One region of the Psychromonas sp. KJ10-2 genome, then DNA from elsewhere that is predicted to be linked to it. Evidence: predicted binding sites of a transcription regulator. Region 1 holds the regulator's gene; the other holds the start of a gene.
What was found. The regulator FliA, encoded in region 1, starts transcription of late flagellar genes. The targets are predictions, from matches to a motif close to CTAAAGNTNNNNNNNNNNNNGCCGATA.
Positions count from the first base shown of each region.

Region 2: ACLKL2_RS00240 (flagellar protein MotY) is a predicted target of FliA. The motif match lies at 5,534-5,560, and genes of this name have one in related genera.

Region 1 covers NZ_CP178827.1:3,144,695-3,152,783, reverse strand. Annotated here, with positions in the region: partial or broken gene ACLKL2_RS15380 (protein-glutamate methylesterase/protein-glutamine glutaminase) at 1-970, opposite strand, end outside; gene ACLKL2_RS15375 (chemotaxis protein CheW) at 983-3,268, opposite strand; gene ACLKL2_RS15370 (protein phosphatase CheZ) at 3,281-4,045, opposite strand; gene cheY (chemotaxis response regulator CheY) at 4,061-4,444, opposite strand; gene ACLKL2_RS15360 (RNA polymerase sigma factor FliA) at 4,603-5,313, opposite strand; gene ACLKL2_RS15355 (MinD/ParA family protein) at 5,354-6,226, opposite strand; gene flhF (flagellar biosynthesis protein FlhF) at 6,286-7,737, opposite strand; gene flhA (flagellar biosynthesis protein FlhA) at 7,750-8,089, opposite strand, start outside.
Region 2 covers NZ_CP178827.1:48,050-56,138, forward strand. Annotated here, with positions in the region: gene ACLKL2_RS00205 (siderophore-interacting protein) at 1-667, opposite strand, end outside; partial or broken gene ACLKL2_RS00210 (MarR family winged helix-turn-helix transcriptional regulator) at 853-1,271, shown strand; gene ACLKL2_RS00215 (DUF924 family protein) at 1,303-1,842, shown strand; gene ACLKL2_RS00220 (GNAT family N-acetyltransferase) at 1,895-2,389, shown strand; gene ACLKL2_RS00225 (phosphate-starvation-inducible protein PsiE) at 2,572-2,973, shown strand; gene ACLKL2_RS00230 (Rho-binding antiterminator) at 3,032-3,799, shown strand; gene ACLKL2_RS00235 (spermidine synthase) at 3,832-4,602, shown strand; gene ACLKL2_RS00240 (flagellar protein MotY) at 4,626-5,501, opposite strand; gene rnt (ribonuclease T) at 5,627-6,238, shown strand; gene ACLKL2_RS00250 (hypothetical protein) at 6,672-7,088, shown strand; gene grxD (Grx4 family monothiol glutaredoxin) at 7,230-7,562, opposite strand; gene sodB (superoxide dismutase [Fe]) at 7,765-8,089, shown strand, end outside.

The DNA.
Region 1 (8,089 bases):
AGCACCATCACGACCATCGGCTCCCATTCCTGTTAAAATAACGGCTAATACTTTGTTGCCATAAGACTTTGCTAAGGAGGCAAAGGTAATATCAACACTGGGTTTATAATTTAATGCTTCATTACCTTCGTGGATCTTCACTTGTCCATTAGGACCAATCAACATCTGTTTGCCTCCCGGTGCTAAATAAGCACAGCCCGGCTTTAACGTATCACCCGTTGCCGCTTCTTTTACCGATATTTTACAATTGCTATTCAATCTATCGGCAAATGCTTTAGTAAAGGTACCTGGCATATGCTGAACCAGTACAATAGGTAGTTTAAAATGAGCAGGTAAGGCAGTCAGTATTTTTTGTAATGCAACCGGTCCACCTGTTGAGGTGCCAATAGCTAATACATTGTAATTTTTCCCCGATGCTTTATGTCGCTTTAACGCAGCTGGTTTAGGTGTTAATTCATTACGCTCATTAGCTGGAGTTAAACGAGTTGCAGCAGGCTTTGCAATGCTACTTGCTGGAGTTGTTAGTGGTGTTTTGGTCGCTAGTCCTGCTTTCTTTTCCGGCACACGCATAACACGACGTTTAGCAATCTGTTGAATACGTTGCTGTAGTAAGGTAGTAGCTTCCTCTTTATCACGCGCGATATCTTCAAATTTCTTTGGTAAGAAATCACAAGCACCGGCTTCTAATGCATCTAATGTAGCGCTAGCACCTTGGTGGGTTAAGGAAGAAAACATTAAAATAGGTGTAGGTGCCACATCCATGATTTTTTGTACTGCGGTAATGCCATCCATTACCGGCATTTCAACATCCATGGTGATCACATCAGGTTTATGTTTGAGCACCATATCAATTGATTCTTTACCATTATTAGCAGTAGCGATCACTTCCAAATAAGGTGAAGCGTTGATTATTTCACTGACTCTACGACGAAAAATTCGAATCATCAACGACTAAGACTTTGATTGCCATTCACTTTTTCCTTTATGCGTAATGCTTTAATAAGCTAGGTAAATCTAAAATTAAAGCAATACCACCGTCACTAGTAATGGTTGCACCCGCCATGCCTGGTGTACCTGATAACAATTTATCTAAGGCTTTAATAACGACTTCTTCTTGTCCTAATAGTCCATCTACTACAAAGGCAACTTGTTGAATGCCTAACTGCACGATCACAACATGCCCTAAACCATCACCTTTTTCAGCACGAGGTGATTGTGGTGCAAGCCAATCTCGTAAATAAAATAGCGGCACAGCATGGTCACGAATAACCACAGTCAGTTGCCCATTAACAACATTGGTTTTAGCTAAGTCAAAGTGGAAAATTTCATTAACGTTAGTCAATGGTAAAGCAAAGGTTTGATTTGCTACTAACACCATTAAGGTCGGTAAAATAGCTAATGTTAATGGCACTTTTATCTCTAAACGAGTCCCTTTACCGATTTCAGAATCGATCGAGATAGTCCCGTTTAATTTAGTGATACTTGTTTTCACAACATCCATGCCAACACCGCGACCAGAAATATCAGATATTTCTACTTTGGTAGAGAAGCCAGGTGCAAATATTAACGAGTAAGCATCTTTATCACTCATGCGATCCGCAGCATCTTGATCCAAGATCCCTTTACCGATAGCGATTTGTTTTAATTTTTCCGCATCCATACCAGCACCATCATCTTCAATCACTAGTAAGATGTGGTCACCTTCCTGAGCGGCAGACAATAATACTCGTCCTTGCGTTTCTTTACCCGACTGCATACGTGTCTCTGGCATCTCAATACCATGGTCAACTGAGTTACGCACTAAATGCACTAAAGGATCGGCTAAAGCTTCCACTAAATTTTTATCTAAATCCGTCTCTTCGCCCACTAAATCCAAACGAATATTTTTACCAAGCTGACGAGCTAAGTCTCTGACAACACGAGGAAACTTACCGAATACTTTCTTGATCGGTTGCATACGTGTTTTCATTACTGAACCTTGTAAATCGCTAGTGACAATAGCAAGGTTAGCAACAGCACGTGAGATCTCTTCATTTTCAGAGGTTGACTCTAAACTCACTAAACGATTACGCACCAGTACTAACTCACCAACCATATTCATAATTTCATCTAATGTACTGGTATCCACACGAACCGTTTGTTCAGCTTGTGGTTTAGGCGCTTTAACGGGGGCTTTTTTATCAGCAACAGGGGCTTTAACAGCAGCACTCGGAGCCGCTTTTACTGGCTCAGCTTTTGCTACTGGTGTTGGTGCTTTAGATTGAGGCGCTTTAGATGCTGTTGCAGCAGCTTGTTCAATGACAGGTGCAGCGGTATTCATTTTACCTACACCATGTAACTCATCTAACAATGATTCAAATTCATCTTCAGTAATTTCATCAGAAACTGCTGCAGGCGCTTCAACTTTAGGCGCGCCGCCATGCGAGCCTTTACCATGAAGTTCATCTAATAAATTTTCAAACTCATCTTCACTGATTTCATTACTGCTCGTTGCCTCTACTGGTTTCTCAGATGTAGAAACAGTTGCACTATGTTTACCAGCGCCATGTAATTCATCTAATAGCGACTCAAATTCATCTTCGGTAATTTCATCACTAACAGCTTGCGCTGCTGCTGGTTTAGCAGCCACAGGAGTAGGTGAATGTTTACCGACTCCATGTAAATCATCTAATAAGCTTTCGAATTCATCTTCTGTAATTTCATCACTTACTTCCTGTGCAGGGGAATCAGCAGTAGGTTTAGCGTGTAATTCATCTAATAAACTTTCAAATTCAGCTTCATTAATATCATCAATATTATTGCTACTAGCTTCTGGAGTTTCTATAACAGGCTCAGCCACGATTGGCTCAGGAGTTTCTTCGACAATAGGCTCAGCCGTTTCGGGTTTACTTAAGCGGTGTAATGAATTCAAAATATCAGAAGAGGCTTTTTCTGCAGGCTCGCCATTTTGCACCGCAGAAAACTGTTCATTGATAATATCTAATGCGGCTAAAATGGTATCCATTAAATCAGAATCAACAGATCGGGCACCTTGGCGTAACCCATCGAATACGTTTTCTGCACCATGACAGGTTTCAACTAACTCTGTTAAAGATAGAAAACCTGCACCACCTTTTACCGTATGAAAACCACGGAAGATAGCATTAAGTAACTCTACGTCATTAGGATTGTTTTCTAATTCAACAAGCTGTTCAGAAAGTAATTCTAAAATTTCTCCTGCTTCAACCAAAAAATCCTGCAGGATCTCATCATCTACTTCAAATGTCATTTCCTAGTTCCTTTAAAATCCTAAGCTTGAAAGCAGGTCATCTACGTCATCTTGTCCATTAACAACGTCGGTACGGGATTCGGCATCAATAATTGGCCCTTCCGTTTTAATATTACTCTTGGCTTCTGCAACTACTTTTTGTTGTTCAACGGAAGAGTCTAGCTCTCTCTGTGTACTACATACTTTCAGAATAACCACTAACTTCGATTCAATCTCTTGTACTAACTCAATAACACGATTAATGATCTGTCCAGTTAAGTCTTGGAACTCTTGAGCCATTAAAATCTCACTCAATTTATCACGAAATAGATTGGCACTTTGTTTAGAGTAATTTAAAAAATCGTCAACGGAATGACACATGGATTTAAACTCACCTAACGCTAAATCACGCGTCATCAAATTACCCCAGCTTGGCATAACCTGATCTAAGTCAGTAATCAATTTGTCAGCAACAGGTAAGCAATGATCGATAGCATCCATAGTGGTGTTGGCTGCTTTATCGGTCATTTCAATAACGTAATTTAAGCGATTTTTAGCATCTGGCAGTTCATGGCCAGCTAAATCTAATAAACGCGTATCATTATGAAAACTTAATAGTGCTTCGTGTAACTCACGGGTTAATTCACCCACTTGCCCAAATAACACACTTTCTGTTGTATTAAAAAACGAAACACTTTCTACAATTTTATTAGCCTCTTCAACTTGCTCGGCTTCTAAATGTGCAACTAACGCTTTAGCTTCAGAAAGTGATAGGTGTGGCATTATTTCACTTGCCATACTTAACTCCTTAAATTAAGCCAAACGCTCAAAGATTTTGTCTAGTTTCTCTTTCAATGTACCAGCAGTAAACGGCTTGATAATGTAACCATTAACTCCTGCCTGTGCTGCTTCAATGATCTGCTCGCGTTTTGCCTCAGCAGTCACCATTAACACTGGAAGGTGTTTTAAATTAGGATCTTTACGGATCTCTTTTAATAACTGGATCCCTTCCATAATTGGCATATTCCAATCCGTCACAACAAACTCAAAGTCACCGTTTTTTAGCATAGGTAATGCCGTGTGACCATCATCTGCTTCATAGGTATTAGTGAAACCTAAATCCCTTAATAAGTTTTTAATTATTCTTCTCATTGTTGAGAAATCATCAACAATCAAAACCTTCATTTCTTTATTCAAAATATTCCCCTAGAACAACAATCTACCTATTACTATATATATGTATATATAGATAAAAATTGAAAAAAATACACTATTTTTGTTAATTATCTTTAACTAACTAACATACTGCGGGCCATTATCACCAAAATCCATTGCCAATAACTACCCATTAATAGTTAAATATTAGCAGAATTAACTTTAGATTTCAGTTTATGTAACGCTTGGCTAAGAATTTGGCTAACACGTGACTCACTCACCTCTAGAATTAACCCTATCTCTTTTAAATTTAACTCTTCATCGTAGTACAGTGATAACACCAAGGCTTCTCTTTGTGGTAGTGCCTCTATCATTTCAGCTAACTGCTGCGTAAATTGATTTTCAGCCACATCATCAAAGGTGCTATCCGCCGTTGCACTGCTTTGTGCAAACATATCATTTGGATTAGGTAAGTCTTCATAAGCCACTAATTTGGCACAATTAACATCCTGCAGCATTTTCTGATATTCACTCAGAGTAACCTGTAAATGCTTAGCGACTTCTACTTCAGTAGCGCTTTCTCCGGTCTGCTTTTCCACTTCATCAATGGCCGTTGCGATAGTGCGGCTATTTTTATGTACCGAACGTGGTACCCAATCGCCTTTACGCAGGTCATCTAACATCGCACCTCGAATACGAATACCGGCGAATGTTTCAAAGCTTGCACCTTTAGTTGCATCAAAATTACGCGCCGCTTCTAATAAACCGATCATGCCTGACTGTACTAAATCATCGACAAGTACATTGGCAGGTAATCTGGCCATTAGATGGTATGCAATTTTTTGTACTAACTCTGAATGACGACCAATCAAGTCAGTTGTATCAGATTGATATCCCTGCGCTTTAATCACTTATAAATATTCCCGCTTGGTTATTATCTATATCTGCCATTTATAAAAGTTCTTTAATACTTTCATCGTTATCGTTTAATAATAACTTCTCAATGAAAAATTCTAGATGCCCACCTGGCTGATGTGGAATAGGCCAATCACTGGCACGATTTGCTAATGCTTTAAATGCTAATGACGCTGGTGTTTTAGGAAAAGCATCCACCACGGTTTTTTGCTTTCTCACTGCTTGACGTACATTGCCATCAAAGGGAATACAAGCAACTAACTCTAACGATGCATCTAAGAAACGATCGGTAACTCGAGTAAGCTTAGTAAATAGGTCTTGCCCTTCACGTAAACTGCGTACCATGTTGGCAACAATCTTGAAGCGATACACGCCATTTTGCTTACTTAATATTTTAATCAAGGCATAAGCATCGGTGATCGATGTTGGTTCATCACATACCACCATTAATACGTCTTGCGCTGCTTGTGCAAAACTCACTACCATATTAGAAATACCGGCAGCAGTATCTATTAATAAAATATCGATAGGTGTTTGTAGGGAGCTAAAAGCTTGGATTAAACCTGCATGCTCTACATCCGTTAATTCCACCATTGATTGTGTACCAGAGGTCGCTGGAATAATCATCACCCCTTCAGGGCCATGTACAATCACTTCATCTAAGGAACATTCACCAGATAACACATGAGATAGGTTTTTAATGACTCGAATCCCTAATAATACATCGACATTTGCTAACCCTAAATCGGCATCAAGTATCATTACTCGCTTACCCATTTTTGCAAGCGATACAGCCATATTAAGCGTTACATTTGTTTTGCCTACGCCACCTTTACCGCCAGTGACTGCAATAACTTTTACTTGGTGATTTGTCATTCGTCTTAACCCGCTTGCTTGATCTGCCATCATCTTACTTACTCATTATTTAAATTAATTAAACCAACACACTAACTACTATAACACCGAAATTAATCGTCTGTATTGCTATACCATTGATGCGACTCTTCTTGTTGTTGGTTTTCCATCATTGTTAATGTATCACTAATTAAACTTTCTACTTTTGCAATTTCAATATCTTCGGGAACACGTTGCCCTGTGGTGATGTAACTAATAGGTAATGCATGTTTCATTGTCACACTTAATACTTCACCTAATCCTAGACTTTCATCAATTTTAGTTAGGATACAACCCGATAATGGAATACGTTTAAAGTGCTGTAATGCTTCTTCAACCACTCGGCGTTGCGCCGTTGAAGGAACCACTAAATAGCTTTTAATATTCACGCCACTGCTACTCATTAATGTTTCTAATTGTTCTGACAGGCGAACATCGCGTTGACCCATACCAGCAGTATCAATTAACACTAAACGCTTTTCTCTAAACTGATATAAAATTTGCGATAATTCATCCGCATCTTTAGCAACTCGCACAGCACAACCCATGATTTTACCGTAAGTGGCTAACTGTTCATGTGCGCCAATACGGTATGTATCAGTGGTGATCAAAGCAACTTGCTCTGGACCATATTTAATCGCAAATTGTGCTGCTAGCTTAGCGATTGTGGTGGTTTTCCCCACGCCTGTCGGACCTAATAAAGCAATCGCACCACCTTTTAACAAGATTTCATTTTGTCCGATAAAGATTTTATCTTGTAACAATGCTTGGATATATTGCTGAACTTCACTAGAAGAAGCGTCTTCAGGTACATAACTCGCTAAGTTATCGGCAATTTCATCGGAAAATCCAGCACTATTTAACCATTTAATGATCATCGCTCGAACCGGCTCTTTACGCTCCATCTCTTGCCACATTAAACCGGATACTTGATGCTCTAAAAGCTTACGTAATGAAGCAACTTCTTCGCTTATTTTTGCCATGCCTTTGTTATCTTGTGCACGGTTAGCTAAAGCAGCTTGTTTGATTGAGCCTTGGCGTGGCTCTTGGCGATGCCAATTTTGTTGCTCTGCTAATGTAGGTGGCTGTGTTGGAGCGGATCTCGCATTCTCTTTTTCCAACTCTTCATGGAAAGAGAATGCTGGCGGCTCTTGACGCTTCTTAGGCGCAGGCTTTTTATTTTGCTGCGCATTAACCTTACCAAAAAATGAGTTTAATGATTTTGCAAAGTCTTCACCGCTCTCTTTACGGTTACTGCGAATGCTATTAGGTAACTTAATTTTAGGCGCGCTTTTTTCAGCCCCTTTTGAAGATAGCTGAACGTTATCATCTTTCAGTTGTGACAAGCTATCCGCTTTATCAGATTTAGGCTCGGGTGCCTGAGACTGGTAATCAACCGCTGCGACTATTTCAATGCCACCCACTACTTTTTTATTCGACATGATCACAGCTTCAGGACCTAATACTTCCTTCACTTCCACCATTGCAGTACGCATGTCTTTTGCAAAAAATCGTTTAATTTTCATTGATTACAACCATTATTGCCCAACTGAGCTAATTATTTTAATTTGCTTATCATCCGGAATTTCCTGATAAGAGAGTATATGCAAACTCGGAATAGTATTTTTAACAAAACGCGCTAATGTGCCACGTAACACTCCTGATGTTAATAATACTGCCGGTTGTCCTACTAACTCTTGTTGCTGTGCAACTTCAATCAGTGAATTCTGAATACGCTCTGCTAAACCAGGCTCAATACCCGCCCCGTCAGCACCACCTGCTTGTATAGACTTATGCAGTATTTGTTCCAACTCTGAAGACAAGGTTATAACAGGGATTTCCGGCTCATTGCCAATAATTTCTTGGACTATCATGCGT
Region 2 (8,089 bases), 910 kb from region 1:
CAATCTGAGTTCGTGAAACTTGGTATTGTTTGGCGAAAAATTGTTTTAGTTCACCCATTAACCCTGCTTCAATTGCCATAAATACAATAGTGTCAGAAGTTAATGCTAATCCCGTTAACGCCTTGGCAACACTTTCGTTAGGTGTTGTTGTCACTAACCAATTTACTGGACGTTGAGTATCTAAATCAATTTTATCTTGCGCACTCGGAATATGTATTAACGTATCTATATGCGCGCTTGCAGGTAATTGTTTTAGGTAACCTTTGATCGCATTCACTGAGGTTAAGTCGCCAATGAGTACATAATGTGCTTGTGTAAAGTCATCTAGCTTTTTAGGTCCAGGTCCTGCAATTGCTAATCGGTCGCCTATTTTAGCAGTTTGAGCCCAGTCAGTTGCTGGACCTTGGTGCATGTTAATAACAAAGTCTAAGGTTAACGCGCCTGTTTCTTCATTTACATCTTGAATGGTGTAAGAGCGCATCCAAGCATTTTTCATCTCTATCTCACTGGTTAATTCTGGTTCTTTAGCAAGCAGTACTTTGACATAGTTGCCTATTAAAGAGGAATTAAAACCTTTGAATTCCTCAGAACCAATGACAATACGTTGTAAATGAGGAGTGATTTGTTGCGTACTTAATACGTTTGCTTGTCGGATTTGTTTGCGCATATTATTCCTTATTGGATTTATAGTAGCTGCTATTTCAATGTTTTTTGAAATATAACTGGTTATCTTAAACACGGATATTTTTCAGTGTAAAACGCAATAACTATATTTACGATGACACTTGTGATATAGTTGATAATATCAACAATATCATTTTAATTGATTTTGTCAACCATTTTGAGGTGGCTATGGATACTCCTATTATTAATAATCTTTTTACTTTGATGCAGCGTTATCGAATGACAATGCGAGATGTCATTAATGCTAATGAGTTAGGGCTAAATGCAATGCATGTCCGATGTTTGCATATTATTGAAGCAACTGAGGCGTGTACTGCAAATGATATTGTGCAAAAAATGCAACGCGATAAAGCACAGGTTGCTCGGTTGGTAAAAGATCTGATTAACTTAGGGTTTATTGAAAAAATGCATCAAAAGAAGATAAAAGACGTTTTATTCTTTCTTTCACTGAGTCGGGTAGTGCTTTATTGATGAAACTATTAGCTGCACAAAAAGAGATTAATAACTCCTTATGTGAAGGGCTTAATAAAGCGCAGCTTGATACGTTTTTGTCTGTAGTAGATAAAATGAGTGAAAATCTTAAATAACATTATTTACCTAAGCGAATAAGGAAAAAACATGGATCATCATGATTTACACTCGTTTTGGTTTACTCAGCTAACGCCGGAACAGTGGTGGAAAAAAGACCCTGAAATAGATGCTTATATTACGAGTCACTTTTTATCTTTGCACCAACAAGCAATGCGCGGTGAATTGTTCAAATGGCGACAAACGGTAAAAGGGCGTTTAGCAGAAATTATTTTGCTAGATCAGTTTTCACGTAATATGTTTAGGGATTCAGCCGATGCATTTGCTGCAGATCCGCTGGCTTTAGTATTAGCACAAGAAGCAATCGCACAAGGTACAGATCAAGCCTTGTCTCCCATTGAACGTAGTTTTATGTATATGCCTTTTATGCACAGTGAATCCTTATTGATTCATGAGCAGGCATTGCAGTTATTTACAGAAAATGGGTTACAATCCAACCTTGATTTTGAAGTGATGCACAGGGATATTATTGTTAAGTTTGGACGTTACCCGCATCGAAATGCAATATTACAACGAACCTCAACGCCTGATGAGTTGGCTTTTTTAACACAGCCAAACGCTAGTTTTTAATTTAGCGTCACTTTTAGACAATAAAAATACATTAACAGAGAGAATTAATAAGATGGACAACAAGTTCACGATACGTCAAGCAAAAACCAGCGATTTAGATAGATGCTTTGAGATTGAAAGAACTGCCTATGCAGGCGAGGAAGCTGCCACTAAAGATAAAATTTTATGTCGAATAGAAGGCTATCCAGAAGGTTTTATTATTTTAGAAAATGACGTAGAGATTATTGGGTTTGTTAACTCAGGCGCAACACATCATGTGCAGTTATCTGACGAATCTTTTAAAGAGTTAATAGGGCATGATGCAACGGGTGAGCATATAGTCGTTATGTCTGTGGTAGTACACCCTGATTATCAAGGTCAAGGTTATGCAGACCAACTATTAAGTGCTTTTATTAAACAGATGAAAGGCTTAAATAAATTGGATATCTATTTAATTTGTCAAACTGAATTGATTCATTTGTATGCTAAGCATGGTTTTATCCATTTAGGTGAATCGAACTCTTCACATGGAGGCTTAAGTTGGCATGAAATGTCACTTTTATTATAACTATCAATCATTTAAATTTTTATCTTTGGTTAGCGGTTAAGTAGCTTAAAGCATGCACTAAAGTGTTTTACTTAATAAATTATTAACTTATTGATTACAAGGTAAAATTTGATATCGTGATGGTAATTTTAGAGCGACTGATTGACGATTATTCGGATCAGTTCATTGAATAAGGGAATCGCATGTCAAATGTGAAAAAAGCGGGCTACAAAGCCTTATCATTAGTTGAGCATATTGGCTTATTTACTATTGCCGTGTTAACGGTTATTGCGATGGCCGTAGAAGTTTGGATTGTTTTTAAAAATTGGGAAGTAACGTTAGCAGATTTACTGTTGCTATTTATCTACCTTGAAGTTTTTGCCATGGTCAGTTTGTATTTAAAGTCGGGGCGATTACCCGTCAGAATGCCGCTGTATATTGCCGTCGTTGCCTTGGCGCGATATATGATTTTAGATATGAAAAACTTAGATACCTGGCGAATGTTAGGGTTATCAGCATCGATTTTAATTATTGTATTAGCTATTTTAGTGATTCGCTACGGACACATAAAATACCCTTATGGTAAGTCCGATAAAGATATCTAAATATTTAGCATTGGTGTTTCTATAATTAGCTTGTGTTGATAATGCGATAAAGCTCGGAATGATAAAGATGTTAGCAGCAGACAAACCCTATCGTATCGTTACTTACTGTTGTGATTATGCCGTAGAGGTGACGGATATTTTTTATGCTGCAGTTCATTCTATTGACCCTAAGGTTTATTCTTTAGCCCAGCAATCTGCTTGGGCTACATTACCCATTAATTATCGACAATGGGCTAAGCGACTGTCCGTTAAAAAGCCATTTTTGTTATTGATAGAAGAACAAGTGGTGGGCTTTATGGAGTTGGATGATGATGGGCATATTGATTGTGCTTATGTTCACCCTCATTTTCAGCAACAAGGTGTTGGCTCACTTTTACTAACTTATATAATTAATCATGCGCAGGGGATGGGATTACCCGTTTTATACGTGGAAGCCTCTATGTTAGCCAAGCCACTTTTTGAAAAGTTTGGATTTAAAATTGTTAGGCAACAAACAGCATGGCGCAACGGTCACGCTTTTGTCCAATATGTCATGCAACGCAACATCTCATTTAAGGTAAAAAAGGTAAATATAATGCTTAGCTGCGCAGATTATGATTATATTGAAATTGTTTGTATGCACCATTACCCAGTTCAATTGAGTTTAAAGTCAGGCGTAATAGTCGAAGGGATTGCTGTTGATACGGTTCGAGACAAAGAGAGACAAGAGTGTATTAAACTAGATATTAAAGGCCAACAGCAGATTATTGTTTTAGATAATATAATCTCTCTTAAGGTGATGGTTGAGAACCCACATCTGCAACAAGTTACCTTTGCACAACTTTGATAAAGTAATAATGAGAAATAAAGGAGTGGTCAATGTCTGAAAGATTGATTGCCAAACATCTATTTCCTCAGCGTATTATTGAACAACAGTGTATCAAGGGTGAAAAACTACTGGTAAAAGAGTCTGGGCGATTTAGGTGGTTTGAATATGCTGGCGCTTCTATACAATCGCTCATGTCATTAGATTCCCCCAATCAAATTATTATGCCGGTAACACAATCTTTTTTATTATGTTTATTAATTAATCCTAAGGCAGTAAATATCTTAAATCTAGGGTTAGGCGGAGCGGCATTAGAACGTTGTCTAGCTAATTTAACGAAACTTTCACTGACCTCTATCGAGGCATCTCAAGCTATTATTTCAATGGCAAAATCCCACTTTTTATTGCCAACTCAGTCTCAGGTTATATGCGCCAGTGCCGAACAATTTGTTGCTGAGTGTGATCAACAATATGATGTGGTGTTATCTGATCTTTTTATAGGTGAGCAGAGTGCAGACTGTATATTTGAAGCGTCCTTCTACCAACAACTTGATCAAATAACCACTGAACAAGGGCTGGTTTTAATTAATCTTTTTGCCGATTCTGAACAAAAATTGACAGCACTGTTATTGACGATTAAAAAATACTTTCCCTATTTAGCTTTGGTTGAATTTGAGGACTTTAGTAATATTATAGTTATTGCTAGTAACGTTGAAATAACTCTGCAGCAACAACTTAAAGCGAATAAGGCACTACTGACAGAGTTGGATTGGCAAGGCATTGACGAGCTTATTGATCATATCACCTATATTCCTAGGTATTAATAGAGGTTAATGCTGACCAAAAACTATATTTCCTCTTCTTCCTTTTCTATAGAAATAATGACTCGTCTGTTTTCTTGACGGCCTAAAATATCTCGGTTGTCTGCGACATGATGTTTTTCCCCGTAACCAGAGACTTTAATATTGTCGTTATCAAAACCTAATTGTGCTAAATAGTTTTTTACCGAGTTCGCTCTTTTTTCAGATAAGACTTGATTGTTGTTAATGTCACCATAACCATCGGTATAACCCGCCACTAGAATCACATTGATTGATTTATCATGTTTAATGTAATCACCAATCATTTTTAAGCGATTTTTAGAAAACTGTGTCAGTAATGAACCGTCTTTTTTATAACGTAAAATGCTGTAAGAAATATCATCAAAGTTATAAGGCAACAGTTGTGAAATACAGTCATTAAATGCGTCATAGGTTTTATTAAAGTTAATAGAGGATAACCCAACACTGACCAATTGTTGATTATTATACCAATCATGAAAATAGAAAGTCGGTACTTGACCTCGTTCTAATTCACTAAGCATGCGCCAAGCACTTTGCTTAGTCACATAACCGTTAAATTGCTGGTGGAAAGTGACGGTATCAATTAATTCTGGCGCAACACCTGGATGCCAAGAAGGTGGCACGGATTTTAACTGTACCACTTCAGTACTTGGCATAGCTCTTTTGCTTTCAAGACGAAAATCTAAATTAATTTTCTTGCTGGCTTTTGCCACAAAGTTAGCCTGACCATATCTTGGAATAGGATGCTCAAGGGTACACTGTATCGGTGAGTCGCTACTTAAATACCAATTAGAATTATCCAGTCCTGCATGATACTGCTTAGTGGCAGAGTAGGCTGGCATAGTGCTCATCATAATGATTAAAGATATTATTTTTTTCATAATCGCTCGATGTATTTGATCTCTGTTGTTTATATCGACAGATGACAGAATATCTTTAGTAAATTTATGCGGAATATTTTGCTTTCTGGCATAATATTCCGACTTTATTTTAACAGTGAGCTGAAATGGATAATAAATTAGCAGAACGATTCCGTGGGTTTTATCCCGTTATTATTGATATAGAAACATCAGGTTTAGATTCTAATGTGCATGCAATGCTGGAGATTGCAGCTATTTTCCCTGAAATGGACGAGCAAGGTTATTTAACCAGTGTAGATAAAATCCATTTTCACGTTATGCCTTTTGAAGGGGCTGAATTAGACCCTAAAGCCTTAAGTTTTACTGGAATTGATCCTTTTAACCCATTACGTGGTGCAGTTGATGAACGTGAGGCTCTAACTGAAATATTCAAAAAAGTGCGTAAATATCAAAAACAAAATGAGTGTAATAGAGCGATTTTAGTTGCTCATAATGCCGCCTTTGACCAAGGGTTCATTAATAAAGCCACGGAGCGTTGTAAATTAAAACGAGTCCCATTTCATCCTTTTGCTGCTTTTGATACGGCGAGTATGGCAGGCTTAACCCTAGGGCAAACCGTGTTAGCTAAAGCCTGTGAAAAAGCCGGCGTTGCTTATGATAATAACGAAGCTCACTCTGCTTTATATGATACTGAAGTGACTGCAGAACTATTTTATTACATGGTTAATCGTTATAAAGCACTTGGCGGTTGGAATTAATTAAATAAAATAAATATTTATTTTATCAACTGGTATTTATCATTTTTAGCCATAGGTTTATTAAATAGAACAATTTCTTACCTTCATTTTAGCGTTGCTTTTGATCTCTTTTTGAACGTTAATTGTATAAAAAATATGTAATATTATGAGTGTGTGTTGAACTAGTCATCTGCCTCTCTGTCATAAAAAAGCCATTAATATTTTTCAATATTAATGGCTTTTTTATTTTTTAGTGACTACTCTTTATTGGGTAGTTTTGGTGATGTTTGTACCTGTGTTTAAAGACTATAAAACATCGTTTGAAGTTGGGTAAATGAATGTGAACACCGTATTTTAATCTACTTAGTAGATTGAGCGTTGTGACATTAACTATATAAAATAATGTTAATTAGACTATTTATTATAAATAGCACAATGGGTTAGAAAGGGGATTGTGGAAAAGATGATAAAAGGTAAATACAATAAGCTGATTATTTTAATGGCTTTTTTCTCACTTACTGGTTGTGGTGGTGGAGGGAGTGATTCAGAAACGGTTGAAGTGACAGAAAAAATCAGCGTTGAAGAGTCATTTGAAGAGTTAGTTAATATTATTGCAGATGAAGAGGAAGAAACAGAAACCGCATCACTTGAAATTAGTTGGGAAGATTTAGCTGATAACGAAGATGGTTTCTTAATTGAGCGTAGTTTAAATGATGACCAAGATTTTGTGGTGGTAACCTCTGTTGATTTCGATGAAACAAGTTATGTTGATAATAATGTCTTGGTAGACAGTACCTATTGTTATCGCATCGGCGCGTATAATGAAAACGGTATCGCTTACTCAGATATTAGTTGTATCGAAAACATTTAATGCCAATTTAAGTTTTACTCGTTTGGTTTAGGACAAATGCCTGAATGCGATTAATCAAAAAAAGCGCTCACTGATCACAGTGGGCGCCTTTTTTATATCACATTTTTAAAAGTGATTTTTTACTAATTGGAATGATTAGTATTACTCAGCTGGTTGTGCTTTTTCAGCTGCTGCAGTGATTAACTCTTGTAACTCACCTTGTTGAAACATCTCTAAAATAATGTCACAACCGCCAACTAATTCACCTTCTACCCATAATTGTGGGAAAGTTGGCCAGTTAGCGTATTTTGGTAATTCTGCACGGATATCAGGGTTTTGTAAGATATCAACATAAGCAAATGGTTGACCACATTGCATTAAAGCTTGAGAAGCTTGTGATGAGAAACCACAGCTTGGTAATTTAGGCGAACCTTTCATGTATAAAAGGATAGTATTTTCGCTTAATTGTTCTTTGATTTTGTCTAATGTTTCCATTATTTTTCCTCTAACGATAGAATATTGTTTTTAATTGCACATTATAACAGTTGTTTACGTGCAATCTATCCATGAATTTGAGACCATTCTATCACAGATATAAAATGATCTAGGTCAATTTTTAGGGTGGCTTTTTATTCCTAAAGAAAGTATAACTAGATCAAACAGTTTAACCCCCTCAGCCTTTATAGGAGAATTTAAAATGGCTTTTGAACTACCAGCACTACCTTACGCAAAAGATGCATTAGAACCACATATTTCAGCTGAAACATTAGAATTTCATCATGGTAAACATCACGCGACTTACGTAGCTAAACTAAACGGTTTAGTTGAAGGTACTGATCTTGCTGAAAAATCTTTAGAAGAAATCATTAAAACTTCTGAAGGTGGTGTATTCAACAATGCTGCTCAAATCTGGAACCACACTTTCTACTGGAACTGTCTAGCACCTAATGCTGGTGGCGAACCTACTGGTGAACTAGCTGCTGCAATCGATGCTAAATTTGGTTCTTTTGCTGAATTCCAAG